DNA from 2 places in the Aminipila luticellarii genome. Region 2 is predicted to be linked to the other one. Evidence: riboswitches for the same ligand, from Rfam matches in the RefSeq annotation. Region 2 holds a riboswitch; the other holds the start of a gene.
The links. Region 2 has a riboswitch for FMN ahead of ribD (bifunctional diaminohydroxyphosphoribosylaminopyrimidine deaminase/5-amino-6-(5-phosphoribosylamino)uracil reductase RibD). Riboswitches for the same ligand answer to the same signal wherever they lie in the genome.
Positions count from the first base shown of each region.

Region 1: it holds a riboswitch for FMN, as region 2 does, so the genes downstream of both, EQM06_RS10805 (ECF transporter S component) here and ribD (bifunctional diaminohydroxyphosphoribosylaminopyrimidine deaminase/5-amino-6-(5-phosphoribosylamino)uracil reductase RibD) in region 2, are expected to answer to the same signal.

Region 1 is NZ_CP035281.1:2,323,049-2,330,172, reverse strand. It holds gene EQM06_RS10825 (ABC transporter substrate-binding protein) at 1-521, shown strand, start outside; gene EQM06_RS10820 (NifU family protein) at 665-886, shown strand; gene EQM06_RS10815 (CapA family protein) at 896-2,128, shown strand; gene pepV (dipeptidase PepV) at 2,106-3,572, shown strand; FMN riboswitch at 3,590-3,717, shown strand; gene EQM06_RS10805 (ECF transporter S component) at 3,833-4,372, shown strand; gene tsaE (tRNA (adenosine(37)-N6)-threonylcarbamoyltransferase complex ATPase subunit type 1 TsaE) at 4,473-4,907, shown strand; gene tsaB (tRNA (adenosine(37)-N6)-threonylcarbamoyltransferase complex dimerization subunit type 1 TsaB) at 4,904-5,650, shown strand; gene rimI (ribosomal protein S18-alanine N-acetyltransferase) at 5,656-6,105, shown strand; gene EQM06_RS10785 (hypothetical protein) at 6,160-6,393, shown strand; gene tsaD (tRNA (adenosine(37)-N6)-threonylcarbamoyltransferase complex transferase subunit TsaD) at 6,390-7,124, shown strand, end outside.
Region 2 is NZ_CP035281.1:1,654,024-1,661,147, reverse strand. It holds gene EQM06_RS07600 (LTA synthase family protein) at 1-959, shown strand, start outside; gene EQM06_RS07595 (thiamine diphosphokinase) at 1,034-1,684, opposite strand; gene EQM06_RS07590 (hypothetical protein) at 1,884-2,147, shown strand; gene EQM06_RS07585 (acetyl-CoA hydrolase/transferase family protein) at 2,176-3,492, shown strand; gene EQM06_RS07580 (DUF975 family protein) at 3,626-4,369, shown strand; FMN riboswitch at 4,417-4,530, shown strand; gene ribD (bifunctional diaminohydroxyphosphoribosylaminopyrimidine deaminase/5-amino-6-(5-phosphoribosylamino)uracil reductase RibD) at 4,770-5,885, shown strand; gene EQM06_RS07570 (riboflavin synthase) at 5,899-6,549, shown strand; gene EQM06_RS07565 (bifunctional 3,4-dihydroxy-2-butanone-4-phosphate synthase/GTP cyclohydrolase II) at 6,578-7,124, shown strand, end outside.

The DNA of each region.
Region 1 (7,124 bases), 670 kb from region 2:
TAAAAGAATCAGGTGCCCAGGTGGTCTTTTTACCGGTTAAGCTGGAGGAAGCGGCTAAGATTTTAAAAGAAGCCAGAAAAATGGGAGTCACCGCCCTATTTCTGGGGACAGATCAGTGGGACTCATCTAAACTGGTAGAACTGGCGGGAAAAGAGGCTGCCGAGAATGTCTCTTTCTCCACCATATTCGATCCCAATACGAATACGACGATTATGTCTGACAATTTTAAGAAAGCGTACAAGGCTAAATATGGGCAGGATGCCGTTCCGGAAAGTGCGGCAGCTCTTGGATTTGATGCATATATGATTGCGGTGGATTCCCTGAACAAAACAGGTACGGCTCTGGACGGAGAAGCTCTCCGCAAAACCATTGCCAATACCAGAGAGTTTCCTGGAGCCTCAGGAACCATTACTTTTGACATGAACGGAGATCCGATAAAATCCGTGGTAGTGAAAAAAATCACGGCTGGACAGGCCATATCCGTTTACACCATGGAACCTGCCATTGTCAGCTTATATTAATCGGTTCATGAAAGTTCTGACCACATTGGTGATAGGACTTTGCAGCTTTTATACAAAAATTGTATAAAAGCGTGCGAAATATTTACTATTGAAACCAAGGTTTTTGTGGTAAAATAATAAAAAGTAGAAAAAGGAGAATTACAATGGAAGAAAAAATTAAAGAAGCTTTAGAAAATATCCGACCTTTCTTGCAGAGAGACGGAGGAGATATTGAGTTTGTTGAACTTACCCCAGAAAATGTCGTTAAAGTAAAATTACAGGGACATTGCGCAGGCTGTCCGGGTGCAACGATGACATTAAAAGCTGTGGTTGAAAGGCTTTTAAAAGAATCTTATCCTGAAATCGCAGGCGTAGAAAACGTTTAGTAAGAAAAAATGATAGAAAACGCTGAAAGAAAAAATCGATTTACAGCGCTTCTGATAACGGCTTTCATTGCAGTGGGGTGCCTGATCGCATTTCCACTGCTTTTTAGTGGATGCAGTAATGGAGTCGCACCGTCTGAGAACCCCGTTCCTCAGCAGCCGGAGCAGCCTATTGATTTAAATATCCTGTGCGTAGGGGATGTCATGGTGCATAGATCTCAGTTAGCGAGTCAATACGATTCAAGTACGAAGAAGTACGATTATACAAACAATTATAGATATGTAAAAGATTATATTAGTCAGGCGGATCTGGCTCTGTGTAATGTGGAGACGACCTTTGCAGGAGCACCCTATTCGGGTTACCCGGACTTCTGTGCTCCCGATGAGCTGGCAGATGCTTTGAAAGATGCCGGGTTTGATGTGGCTATCACCTCCAACAATCACATGATGGACAGGGGAGGATACGGGTTGAAAAGAACGGTTGAAGTCCTTAGGAATAAGGGATTTCTTACAGCCGGAAGCCGCCTCGATCCACAGGAAAAACGGTATGCCATGATTGAAGTGAAGGGGGTCAAGGTAGCCGTCGTGCCTTATACCTATGAAACCCCTGTAAGCGGAACCGGTACAGGAATAAATGGGAGGGTGATCTCTTCCGAAAATGCAGAGCTTATTAATTCGTTCAGTTATCAGACGCTTGATCAGGATTTAGAGCAGATAAAAAGGACCTGCGACGAGGCAAGAACAGATGGTGCTGAAATTGTCATACTTTATTACCATTGGGGAGAAGAGTATCAGACTTCCGCGAATCGGTGGCAGCGATATATAGCGCAGCAAAGTGCGGATCATATGAATGTGGACATGATTTTTGCATCGCATCCTCATGTGCTGCAAGAAATGGAATATCTGAAAAGTCAGAAGGACGGTAAAGAGATTCCTGTATTTTTCAGTATGGGGAACTTTATTTCAAATCAGAGAATAGAGACCCTTGACAACCGATATACTGAAGAGGGTATCCTTGCTAAAGTGCATTTAAAATATCTGAAATCACAGGGCAAAATTACAGACATAAAAATGAGCGCAATACCGACCTGGGTCGAAAAATATACAACGGGGAGCAAGCCTATCTATGAAATTATTCCTTTAGATGATAACCTGCAAAAGAATGAAACGCTGAAAGCCTCCGGACATTTATCCAGGGCAGAAGCGGCATTGGAGGATGCAAATGGATTACTTAAAAAGGATTGAAGAATCAAAAGAAGAAATAGTGAAGACTCTTCAGGAGCTTATCTCCATTAAAAGTGCGGAAGAGAAGCCCACTGCTGACGCACCCTTTGGAAAGGGCATAGCCGAAGCTTTTGATTACATACTAAAGAAGGCCGAAGCGGATGGGTTCGATACGGAAAACGCGGATAATTATGGCGGGCATATTGAATTTGGCGGATATTTTCTCGATGAAAACGGGCAGATCACCGGAACCAGCGATGAAGTTATGGGAATTATCGGCCACTTGGACGTGGTTCCGGAGGGTTCGGACTGGGAGTACGAACCCTATGGCGGAGTTGTTGCAGATGGTAAAATTTATGGCAGAGGGGCTATTGATAACAAAGGCCCCGTGGTGGCAGCGTATTATGCGATGAAGGCTCTTAAGGATAGCGGGTACATGCCGGAGAAAAAAGTGAGACTTATTTTGGGGCTGGATGAAGAGACGAATTGGAAAGGGATGCATTATTACCTATCCAAGGTGAAGGCACCGGATTTTGGATTCACACCGGATGCAGAGTATCCGGCTATTCACGGAGAAATGGGAATTTTAGTTTTTCAACTGGCTAAAAAAATCGGAAAGACTACCGGAAAGGGCATTGAACTCAGAAGTCTTACCGGCGGTACTGCCGCAAATTCAGTGGCAGATTACGCCAGAGCCGTCATACGGGCGGATAAGATGGAAGCCTATGATAAAGTAAAAGAATTGGCGGCCCGCTATAGAAATGAAAAATGTTCGGAGAAGGGGCAGATCGCCTATGGAGCCAGATTGAACTGCAAAGGTGTGGGGAAAAGTTTAGAAATTGTGGCGCAGGGTATTTCAGCTCACGGAGCTACGCCGGAGTGCGGAGTCAATGCGATTTCCCTTCTGATGGATTTTTTGGGAGAGCTTGACATAATCAATGATGATGTCAATGAATTCGTTGGATTCTATAACCAGTATATCGGATATGAAACGGATGGAGCGGCCCTTGGCTGCGATCTTTCCGATGAGCCTTCCGGAAAATTGGTATTGAATGTGGGCAAGGTCGATCTGGAAGGAGAAGCCGTCATACTCACTCTAAATATAAGGTATCCCGTTACCCTTACCGATGATGCGGTGTACGGTGCGTTAATGCCCGTGATAAATAAATATAATATGGGCATTATTAAAATAAAAAATCAGCTTCCTATTTATATGCCGGCGGATAATCCGATGATTAAGACCCTGATGGAAATCTACGGGGAGCATACAGGAGATACGGAAAGAGAGCCTATCGTTATAGGCGGAGGAACCTATGCCAGGGCAGCAAAAAATATTGTGGCATTTGGAAGCATTTTTCCGGGGGATCCGGATCCGTCTCACCAGCGAAATGAATATATCGAAATAGATAAACTGATTTTAAATGCGAAAATTTTTGCAGATGCTATTTACAGATTAACACACTGAGTGTATAATACGTTACATAATTGTTTCAGGGGGAGGTGCAAATCCTCACCGGCGGTAATGAGCTTAGCTACGAGTCCGCGAGCCGAAAGGCAGAATGGGTCAGATCCCCATACCGACGGTATAGTCCGGACGAAAGAAACAGGCATATTTTTTATATGCGTTTATTTCAGTTGAGCAGGCCCTGAGAGAAATCTCAGGGTTTTTTAGTGCCGTAAGAGAGAGAATCTCCCATTATAAAAAGATTGAGAGGAACTAGATAAATGACTTCACAAAATAAAACGATAAAACTGGCCAAAATGGGCATGCTGGTAGCAATTTCAGTGGTTTTGGTCTACTTGGTGCATTTTCCGATTTTTCCTGCCGTACCCTTTCTGGAATATGATCCCGCAGACATTCCGATCTTGATCGGTACGTTTGCCTTTGGACCCATGGCGGGCCTTCTGCTGGCAGCGGTCACCGCAGTGATTCAGGGAATTACCGTAAGCGCTGCAAGCGGCTTATACGGTATCATCATGCACATACTGGCCACGGGAGCTTTTGCTCTGACAGCAGGACTATTATACAGGGGAAGGAAAAATAAGAGAGAAGCTGTTCTTGCCCTGGTTTCGGGTTCCATTGTGATGACCATCGTAATGATTATCGCAAATTTGATTATCACGCCGTATTATACGGGATGGCCTGTTAGTACAGTCAAAGATCTGATGGGCTTTATCGCAGGCTTTAACTTGATAAAAGCCGGTGTGAATTCCGTGATGACCTTTTTCTTATATAAGAGAATCTCCGGGTTCTTGCACAGATAGCCGGATGCTGCAATGAAATAAAAATGATCAAATGCCTTGATTCTTTTGTCAGGGCATTTTAATATGTTATTAAAACGGATAGTGTGGTACAATAAAAGGTATGAGTAAATTAGTGATAAGAGATGAAAAACAAACGAGGAAATTCGGGTTAAAGCTTGCGGACAAACTGAAATCAGGAAATATTGTTGCCCTGATAGGGGACTTGGGAACAGGTAAAACGGCACTGACCAAATATATTGCAGAGGGGCTTGACGTCAAAGAAACCATTACAAGTCCTACTTTTACGATTGTTCAGGAATATCAGGACGGACGGCTGCCGCTCTACCATTTTGACGTGTACCGTATAAAAGATGTGGAAGAAATGTTTGAAATCGGATATGAAGAGTATTTTTTCGGAAACGGTGTGTGCATTGTGGAATGGGCAGATCTGATTTCAGAGATTATTCCGGAGGATGCCATCGTGATCCATCTTTCGTATGGGGAACGTGAAGGGGAAAGAATATACGACATAAAAGGACTGGAGGCGGGTCTATGAATATATTAGCGATTGAGACCACAGGAGCATCGGCCTCTGTGGCAGTTATTGATGAGAAGGGTCAGATTTTTGAGGAAGCTTCTTCGGAAACGCTGAATCATTTGCAGTTTTTAATGCCAATGGTGGGAAAGGTGCTCGAAAAAAGTAAATTGCAGATAGGCGATTTGACAGCAATCGCAGCATCGGAAGGCCCGGGTTCCTTTACAGGTATCCGAATCGGCGTCTCTTCCGCCAGAGCGTTGGCGCAGGCACTGCAGATTCCTTGTATCAGTGTGCCTACCTTAAAGACCTTTCTTTATAATGCGGAATCGTATCAGGGGGTGTATTGCCCTATCTTTAATGCCAGAAGAAGTCAGGTATACGGAGGCGCCTATAAGTGGAAAGGTGACTCTATATGGGAAGTGGTAGAAGGAAATGCTTATATGCTTGCCGAGCTTTTAGAAGCACTTGAGTCTGCTTTAAGGGAGAAAGCAGAGGAAGTCACTTTTTTTGGAGATGGTGTCGAAGCATATAAGGCTCAAATAGAGGAATGGCAAAATTCATCGTTAAATAGCAATATACAAATTAAGTTTGCGGATGCTGGAATTCGCTATCAAAAAGCGTCTTCTGCCGCAAAATTGGCATTTGAATTATATAAAGAAGGAAAAACGTGTCCGTACGACGAATTAAAGCCCAATTATATGAGAAAAGCTGAAGCGGAACGAAAATTGGAAGAAGCAAAAGCCGCACAAAGCAACCGGTGAGTGCTATGAGTGACTTGATGATCAGAGCTGCGGCAGAGCAGGACATAAGAGCCATGGCGGATTTGGACAAAATTTGTTTTGCCGATCCGTGGAGTGAAGAAGCTTTTCGAGAGGAGCTTACAGAAAATGACAGGGCTTTTTATATTGCCGCGGAAATTGACGGAAAGCTTGTGGGATATGCGGGGTTATGGGCTATTTTCGACGAAGGGCACATCACAAATGTAGCGGTATCTCCTGACTACAGGAGAAGAGGAATCGGCAGAGCCATCGTTGCTACGCTGATCGACGCAGCGGAGGAGAACGGATTGAACAGTTTCACACTGGAAGTCCGGGAATCCAATCTGCCGGCACAAGGCTTATATAAAGAATTTAATTTTAAATCAGCAGGAATCCGAAAGGGTTACTATTTGGATAACGGTGAAAACGCTATTATTATGTGGCGCAACCATGAATAAAACAGATAGCCTTTGAAATACTAAGATAAAAGTGTATTTTGGAGGTGTTTTGAAATGACCACGTACTATGGCAGCAACAAGAACAGGGACAATCATTATTATAACAGCAGTGAAGATTATTATGATGATATGAGTCATCCCGTTTCCACGTGCAGCAGATTTGAGAGAAGACATGATTTCAGTACATTTAATATGTCGGATTATATGTCCTGTGAAAATTGCAGGCACTTATCCGCGGATAACGAGTGCATTGCGCGTGAGGACACAAATATTGGGAGAATGGAATGAAAAACGGAAAATTTTTAACAATGGGAATTGAATCAAGCTGTGATGAGACTTCGGTAGCCTTGCTTCTGGAAGGGAGAGAAGTGCTTTCCAACGTGATTGCCTCACAGATCAAGATCCATCAAGTATTTGGAGGGGTCGTACCGGAAATCGCATCCAGACATCATTTGGAAAATGTCAATCAGGTGACCGATCAGGCGTTGAAAGAGGCCGGGGTCACACTGGATGATGTAGATCTGATCGGTGTAACATACGGACCCGGACTTGTGGGGGCATTACTTATCGGTCTGGCATCTGCAAAGGCGTATGCTTTTGCGAAGAATATTCCTTTAGTGGGAGTACATCATATACAAGGGCACATTAGTGCCAATTACATACAGTATCCTGAACTGGAACCGCCTTTTATGGCTCTGGTGGTTTCAGGGGGACATACCAATATCGTAGAAGTCAACGATTATAATTCCTTTGAGGTACTCGGCGGTACCAGAGATGATGCGGCGGGAGAAGCCTTTGATAAAGTGGCCAGAGTGCTTGGGCTTGGGTATCCGGGAGGTCCCCTGATCGATCAGATTGCAAAAGAAGGAAATCCGGAGGCGATTCCATTTAAGCGGGTGTTTTTAGAAAAGGGCAGCTATGATTTCAGCTTCAGCGGCATCAAGACCGGTGTGCTGAATTATATCAATTCGGAGAAGCAGGCAGGAAGAGAAGTGAATCGGGCAGATGTGGCGGCCAGC
Region 2 (7,124 bases):
TGCTCAAGGATCAAGGCTACGAGACCGCAGTCCTTCATGCTCATGAAAACAGGGATTTCTGGAATAGGGATGATATCTATCCTCAGCTGGGTTTTGACCATTATTATGGGGGCTTAATCGGTGATACCGCTCGTCCGGGAGGCAATTTTAAGATGACCGAATGGATGGGATGGGGCTTGACGGATTCGGAGTTCTATCCTCAGGCCATGAACTATATAAAGGAGCTTCAGGAGCCGTTCTATAGCTTCATCATAACCCTTTCGAACCATCATCCTTTTGAAATGCTGGACAAATATAAATTTATCAAGCTTAAGCCGGAGGATCAGGGGACTTTGGTAGGGAATTATCTTAACAGTGTGGCCTATACGGATTATGCTCTTTCCGAGTTATTTCACGAATTTAAAAAGGCAGGTCTTTATAAGGACTCGATCTTTGCCATTTATGGAGATCACATGGGGCTTCCGGCCTCTGATGAAACGAATGAAGTAATGGGAAGATTACTGGGGCATGAATATGACTGGGATGACAGAATGAATATTCCTTTGATTATCCATATGCCGGATTCGGATGAAAACATTACGGAGACGATTCACAATACCGGCGGCCAGATTGATTTTCTTCCAACTATAGCCTATCTGTTGGGGCTGGATCATTTAGATACAATTTATCTGGGGCATAATCTGTTTACTTACGACAAGGGGGTTGTTGCAGAGCATGCGTATCTGCCTTACGGATCCTTTTTTATAAACGGTTATGGCTTTGAAATGGCTCGAGACGGCGTCTTTAAAGACAGCAGAGCATGGGATTTGAATACAAGAAAAGCTGTGGACATCAATCCACTCTATGATTATTATATCCGTTCTATGGAAATTTCAGATACCTCAGTTTATATTTTACAAAATGATATACTTCGAAAGGTGTATCAGGATGGGAAGAGCAGAGAAGAGGTTCTTAATTAATAAGTTTTGTTAAATTGTTATAAAATTGACATATCTGTGTCAATTTTATAACAATTTTTTTGTCCGGATTTAAATCACCCTAAATCTTTGGAACGAAGGATGAGGAGACACCCGTTTCCTACAGAGATTTCACATTGATCTGTCAGGAATTCATTGCTTATTCCCAGCGGGAAAGAATTGGTCAGATGAGCATTTATCAGCTTCCATTTGAGAGATTTGGCGGTAACATTCATACAGGCATCGGAATAGCTGATCAACGAAATTTTTTCACCGGGAGTGCCGGAAAGCTGGAGCGTATCATTTTTCAGCATCATTACTTCATTCTGACAATCCAACATTCTTATGGTCCTTCCCTTCATATGTCTGGAATGCCAAAACTCCGTCGCCCACGCCATACTTTGCAGATTGGATAGGGTGTGATCTAATCTGCCGCCCATACCTCCGATCAGGCATATTTCATGAATGCCCTTTTCTACCGCATATTTGATGCATAACATTGTATCCGTATCGTCTTTCTCTATGGGGTGCGTGATCGTATGCACATGGTCAGGAGGGCCTTCTGTAAAGGAGTCAAAGTCACCGATAAGGAGATCCGGTTCAATACCTTCCCGGATGGCAAATCGGTATCCGCCGTCGGCACAGATGATATAATCTTCTTTGGATATATGGGCAATATTTTTGATATTACCGTTGATAAAGCCTGTGATAATAAAGCACTTATTCATGTATTTACCTCTTTATTTTTTCTGCACTGTATTTTTAAAATAAGTATATCATATTCTGAAATAATTATCTTGAAAAGTGTGCTTTTAAAGTCTATACTATAAGGAAATTGAGAAATTTTTAACAGCTAGTTGAGATGAGCTGCCCGGTTTTCCGGTGCGGCTTTTTTAAAAAACGGCATTTCTTAGGGAGGGATCAACTATGAAGTGTGGAGTTCGATTTTGCGGCGGCTGTAACCCCAGATATGACAGAGGTAAAGCCCTGAAAGCTTTAGAGGAAAAGTGCAAAGGGAAAACAGACTTTGTTATAGCGGAGGAAGAGGTTTTATATGATTTGCTTCTCATAATTGGCGGCTGCTCAAGCTGCTGTGCCTCTTATGAACAATTTATAACAACAGGCGGCGTCATAAAAATGTGGGACGAAATCCATATAGCCGAGATTGCCGAAAGGATTAAAAAGATGTAAAAAATAAAAAAAGATGGAGGATTTGAACATGGATTGGAAAGAAATTTATGAAAGCAGAAAATGTACGGCAGAGGAAGCAGTGCAGCGGATTAAAAATGGAGACAGAGTTGTGCTTGCCCATTGTGCAGCAGAACCTATAGCACTGGTAGATGCAATGGTAGCAGGTGCAGAAAATTATAAAAATGTAACGGTATCTCAAATGGTCACGTTGGGGAAGTCTGAATATACGAAGCCTGAATACAAAGAACACTTCCGGTTTGAAGGCTGGTTCGTCAGTGCCAGTACCAGAAACTCATTGGCAGAGGGTCACGGACAGTTCGTGCCTGTGTATTTTCATGAAGTACCCAGCTATATACGAAAAGGTATTTTTCCTGTAGATGTGGCGATGATTATGGTATCCACTCCGGATCGCAATGGGTTTTGCTCTGTAGGCGTATCTTGTGATTTTACCATGCAGGCAGTGAAATCCGCTAAGGTCGTATTGGCGGAAATAAATGATCAGGTGCCGGTAGTTTATGGCGAGACTTTTGTACATATCAGCGAAATCGATGCGTTTGTGGAAACGTCACACCCGCTTCCCGAAATGAAGCTTCCCAATATTGGTGAGGCTGAAATCGCTATTGGAAAATATTGTGCCTCGTTGATTGAGGACGGCTCTACATTACAGCTGGGTATAGGGGCTATTCCGGATGCGGTATTATCCCAGCTTAAAGATAAAAAACACTTAGGCATACATTCCGAAATGATTTCCGACGGAGTAGTAGACCTTTATGAAGCAGGCGTAATAGACGGATCACAAAAATCCATCGATCCGGGTAAAATCATTGTTACCTTTCTAATGGGAACCAAGAAGCTCTATGACTTTGTGGCAAATAATCCAATCGTTGAAATGAAGCCGGTGGATTATGTAAACAATCCTGTTACTATAGCGCAATGTTCTAAGATGGTTTGCATCAATTCCTGCCTTCAGATCGATTTCATGGGGCAGGTGGTATCCGACACCATAGGGACAAAACAATTCTCCGGAGTAGGGGGACAAGTAGACTTTGTGAGGGGGGCAGCCATGTCTACCGATGGGAAAGGAAAATCCATCATGGCCATGCCTTCTGTTGTGATGAAAAAAGATGGAACACTGATTTCTAAGATCGTTCCCTTTATTGAACATGGATCAGCCGTTACCACAAACAGGCAGGATGTGGATTACGTGATAACCGAATACGGGATCGCGGAGATGAAAGGAAAGACCCTTCATGACAGAGCCAGAGCACTTATTAAAATTGCGCACCCAGAGTTTAGGGAAGGTCTGAAAGAAGAATTTGAAAAGAGATTTAATGCACAGTTCTGAGCGGAAGCAACAGGTCATGATTGTCCTAAATACGGAGCCCCTTTGGAAAACCCTTGAAATTTCCCCAATTAAAAGTTATAATAAAAAACTAAGGGTATAAAAGAGAACCAATAAAAAGGGAAGGAAAGAGAACATGAATCAAAATATTGTATTAGAAACTTGTAAAAATATCAGGGCTTTAGCACGTGTATCCCTGCAGGGGAAATGGAAACTGGCGGTTGCCGCCACCGCAGTGTATATGGTGGCGCTTATGCTGCCTGCTGCTATCTTGGAGATTATTTTCAGCGGGAAAGAAAACGCAGCTTTATTATCCGGTCTGTATACTTTTCTGGTTGCGGCACCGTTTACCATAGGATATGACATTTTTTGCTTAAACCTGTTCCGAAGAAAAGAATGTGAAATCGCACAGGTATTTTATGGATTTGAAAGATTTTTTAAAGCCGTGGGACTTTATTTCGTCATGGGTCTGTTTATATGCTTATGGTTTCTGGTATTCATCATTCCGGGGTTTATAGCTGCCTATAGGTACAGTCAGGCATTTTTAATCATGATAGACCACCCTGAGTATGGGATCCTGCAGTGCTTAGCGGAAAGTAAGCGGTTAATGACCGGCAACAAGATGAAGCTTTTCAGTTTAGAAGTCAGTTTTATCGGATGGGCAATTTTAGCCAGCATTCCGATGGCCGCCATATCTTCGTTCTTTACGTTCAATGCGGTAGCTTTGGCCAGCCTTGGATCTTTATTAGGGAGCATCGCCTATTTTTGGCTGTCACCTTACTTATGTGTGGCCAGCGTAGCGTTTTATGAGATCGCTAATGGAAATTTAAGGCCGGGAGTAATCGAAGCAGAGGCAACTGTTATGGGAGAAGAAAATTAATCTTGACACGTATATGAACCTGTGTTAGTATGAACGAGAAAATTGAATAGATTCTTCAGGGCAGGGTGTGATTCCCTACCGGTGGTAAAGCCCACGAGCCGCAAGGCAGATTCGGTGTGATTCCGAAGCCGACAGTATAGTCTGGATGAAAGAAGATGTGTGCAAAGCTTATATTGCATTTAGTTATTATGCTCTGAAATGATTTCATTTCAGAGTTTTTTATTGACGTAGGACATATGGCGCAAGCGATATGGACGGATACCGCCTTTTTATCTTAATAAAAATGGCAGTATAAATACGCAAGCCAATGGCAGCTGAAATCAAGGCACAAGTAAAATAATACTCTGGAGATCTATCCGGAGTATTTTTTTATTCAATAGGAAATAGGAAGGTGGCTGTAATGACGGATGAAGAATATATGCAGATAGCTGTAGAGCTGGCAAAAAATGCAGAGGGGTGGACTAATCCGAACCCTATGGTGGGTGCGATACTTGTAAAGGACGGTATCATTATCGGACAGGGATTTCATGCAAAATGGGGACAGCCCCATGCGGAGCGGAATGCGATTACAGCTTGCAGTGAAAATCCGGAGGGTGCTACTTTGTATGTTACATTAGAACCTTGCTGTCATTATGGGAAGACGCCCCCCTGTACGGACGCTATTCTTGAAAATAGAATAGCCCGCGTAGTAGTAGGGGTACAGGATCCGAATCCGCTTATATCGGGTATGGGAATTGATCTGTTAAGGAAGGCAGGGGTTCAAGTTACCGTTGGAATTTTAGAAAAAGAATGCAGAGAGTTGAATGCTGTTTTTTTTCATTATATAAAAGAGAAAAAACCGTACGTAGCAATGAAATACGCTATGACCATGGACGGAAAAATTGCAGCTTATACAGGAAATTCAATGTGGATCACGGGAGAAATTGCAAGAGAGCATGTACATCGGCTGCGGCATAAATACATGGGGATTATGGTCGGAGCAGGCACGGTACTAAAAGACGATCCCAGATTGGACTGCCGGCTGCCGGAAACTAAAAATCCCATAAGGATCATCTGTGATACCAACTTGAGAATTCCTATAGATTCCCAGATCGTAACCACCGCAAAGGAGATACAGACTTATATAGCAACAGCTTCCGCAGACAGGGAAGCAATCGAAAGGCTTAGAGAAAAAGGCTGTATGATAGTAAAGGTTCCTAAATTGGGCCGGCATATTGATTTAAATGGCCTTATGGAGTTGTTGGGCCAAAGAGGAATAGACAGTATCCTTCTTGAAGGAGGGGGTACATTGAACTGGGCAGCTTTGGAGCAGGGAATAGTAGAACATGTATATGCTTATATCGCACCTAAAATCTTTGGAGGGCGGAATGCAGTAACAGCTGTAGAGGGGCGGGGCATAGAGAGGCCCGAAGAAGCATTTTTGCTTAAAGAAAGAAAAGTTACACAGCTGGGAGAAGATCTGCTGGTTGAGTATAATGTGGTGAAAAATCCGTCACTAAAGAAACCCAATCCCTGAAAGGAGAAAAGACATGTTTACCGGAATTATAGAAGAAACAGGAAGGGTAAAGAATATCTCCCAAGGAGAAAATTCTTCTCGTCTAGTGATTGAGGGAAATAAGATCTTTCAGCAGATTCAGCTTGGAGACAGTGTGGCTGTAAACGGTGTTTGTCTGACGGTCTGCAATTTAAGCAACACTGTCTTTGAAGCAGATGTAATGAGAGAGACGCTTTCCCGAAGCTCTTTGGGAAACTTAAAACAGGGGAGCATCGTCAATTTGGAGCGGGCGATGGAAGCAGAGGGACAATTCGGCGGACATATCGTATCCGGACACATTGACGGAACAGGAACCATTGTGCGTATGCGTTCGGAGGGAATAGCTATGTGGATAAGGATATCAACGAGTCCCGGCATTATGAAATATATCGTAGAAAAAGGCTCTATAGCAATGGATGGGGTGAGCCTGACTGTAGCAAGGGTACAACCCGACAGCTTTGAGATTTCACTGATTCCGCATACATGGAAAGGAACTGCGCTGCGGACAAAAACAGTGGGGGATGTTGTAAATCTGGAAAATGATATCATTGGAAAATACGTTGAAAAATTGCTTCATCTAAAAGATACGGCACAGGAGAACAAAAACAGTATAAGTATGGAATTCCTTATACAAAACGGATTTTAAAGGATTGTAATTATGGAGGACTTGACAGATGTTTAAATATAATAGAATTGAAGAGGCGTTGGAAGCGTTGAGGCAGGGGAAAATAATTGTCGTAACGGATGCTGAGAACAGAGAAAATGAAGGAGACCTCATTTGTGCTGCTGAATTCGCCAATGCAGAAAATGTAAACTTTATGGCAACTTATGGGAAAGGTTTGATTTGTATGCCCATGAGCAGAAAACTGGCCGATCGATTAGGCTTGGGTCCAATGGTTCATAAGAATACAGATAATCATGAGACTGCGTTTACCGTATCCATTGATCATAAGGATACAACGACAGGAATTTCGGCAATCGAGAGGTCCATAACTGCTATGAAATCCGTGGAGGATAGTGTAAGCCCCGAAGATTTCAGAAAACCGGGACATATGTTTCCGCTGGCCGCCAAGGACTTTGGGGTACTGGAAAGAGAGGGGCATACGGAGGCAACAGTGGATTTGGTCAGACTGGCCGGGCTTAAGGAATGCGGGTTATGTTGTGAAATAATGCGGGCGGACGGAACGATGATGCGCACTTCCGAATTAAAAAGCTTCGCCC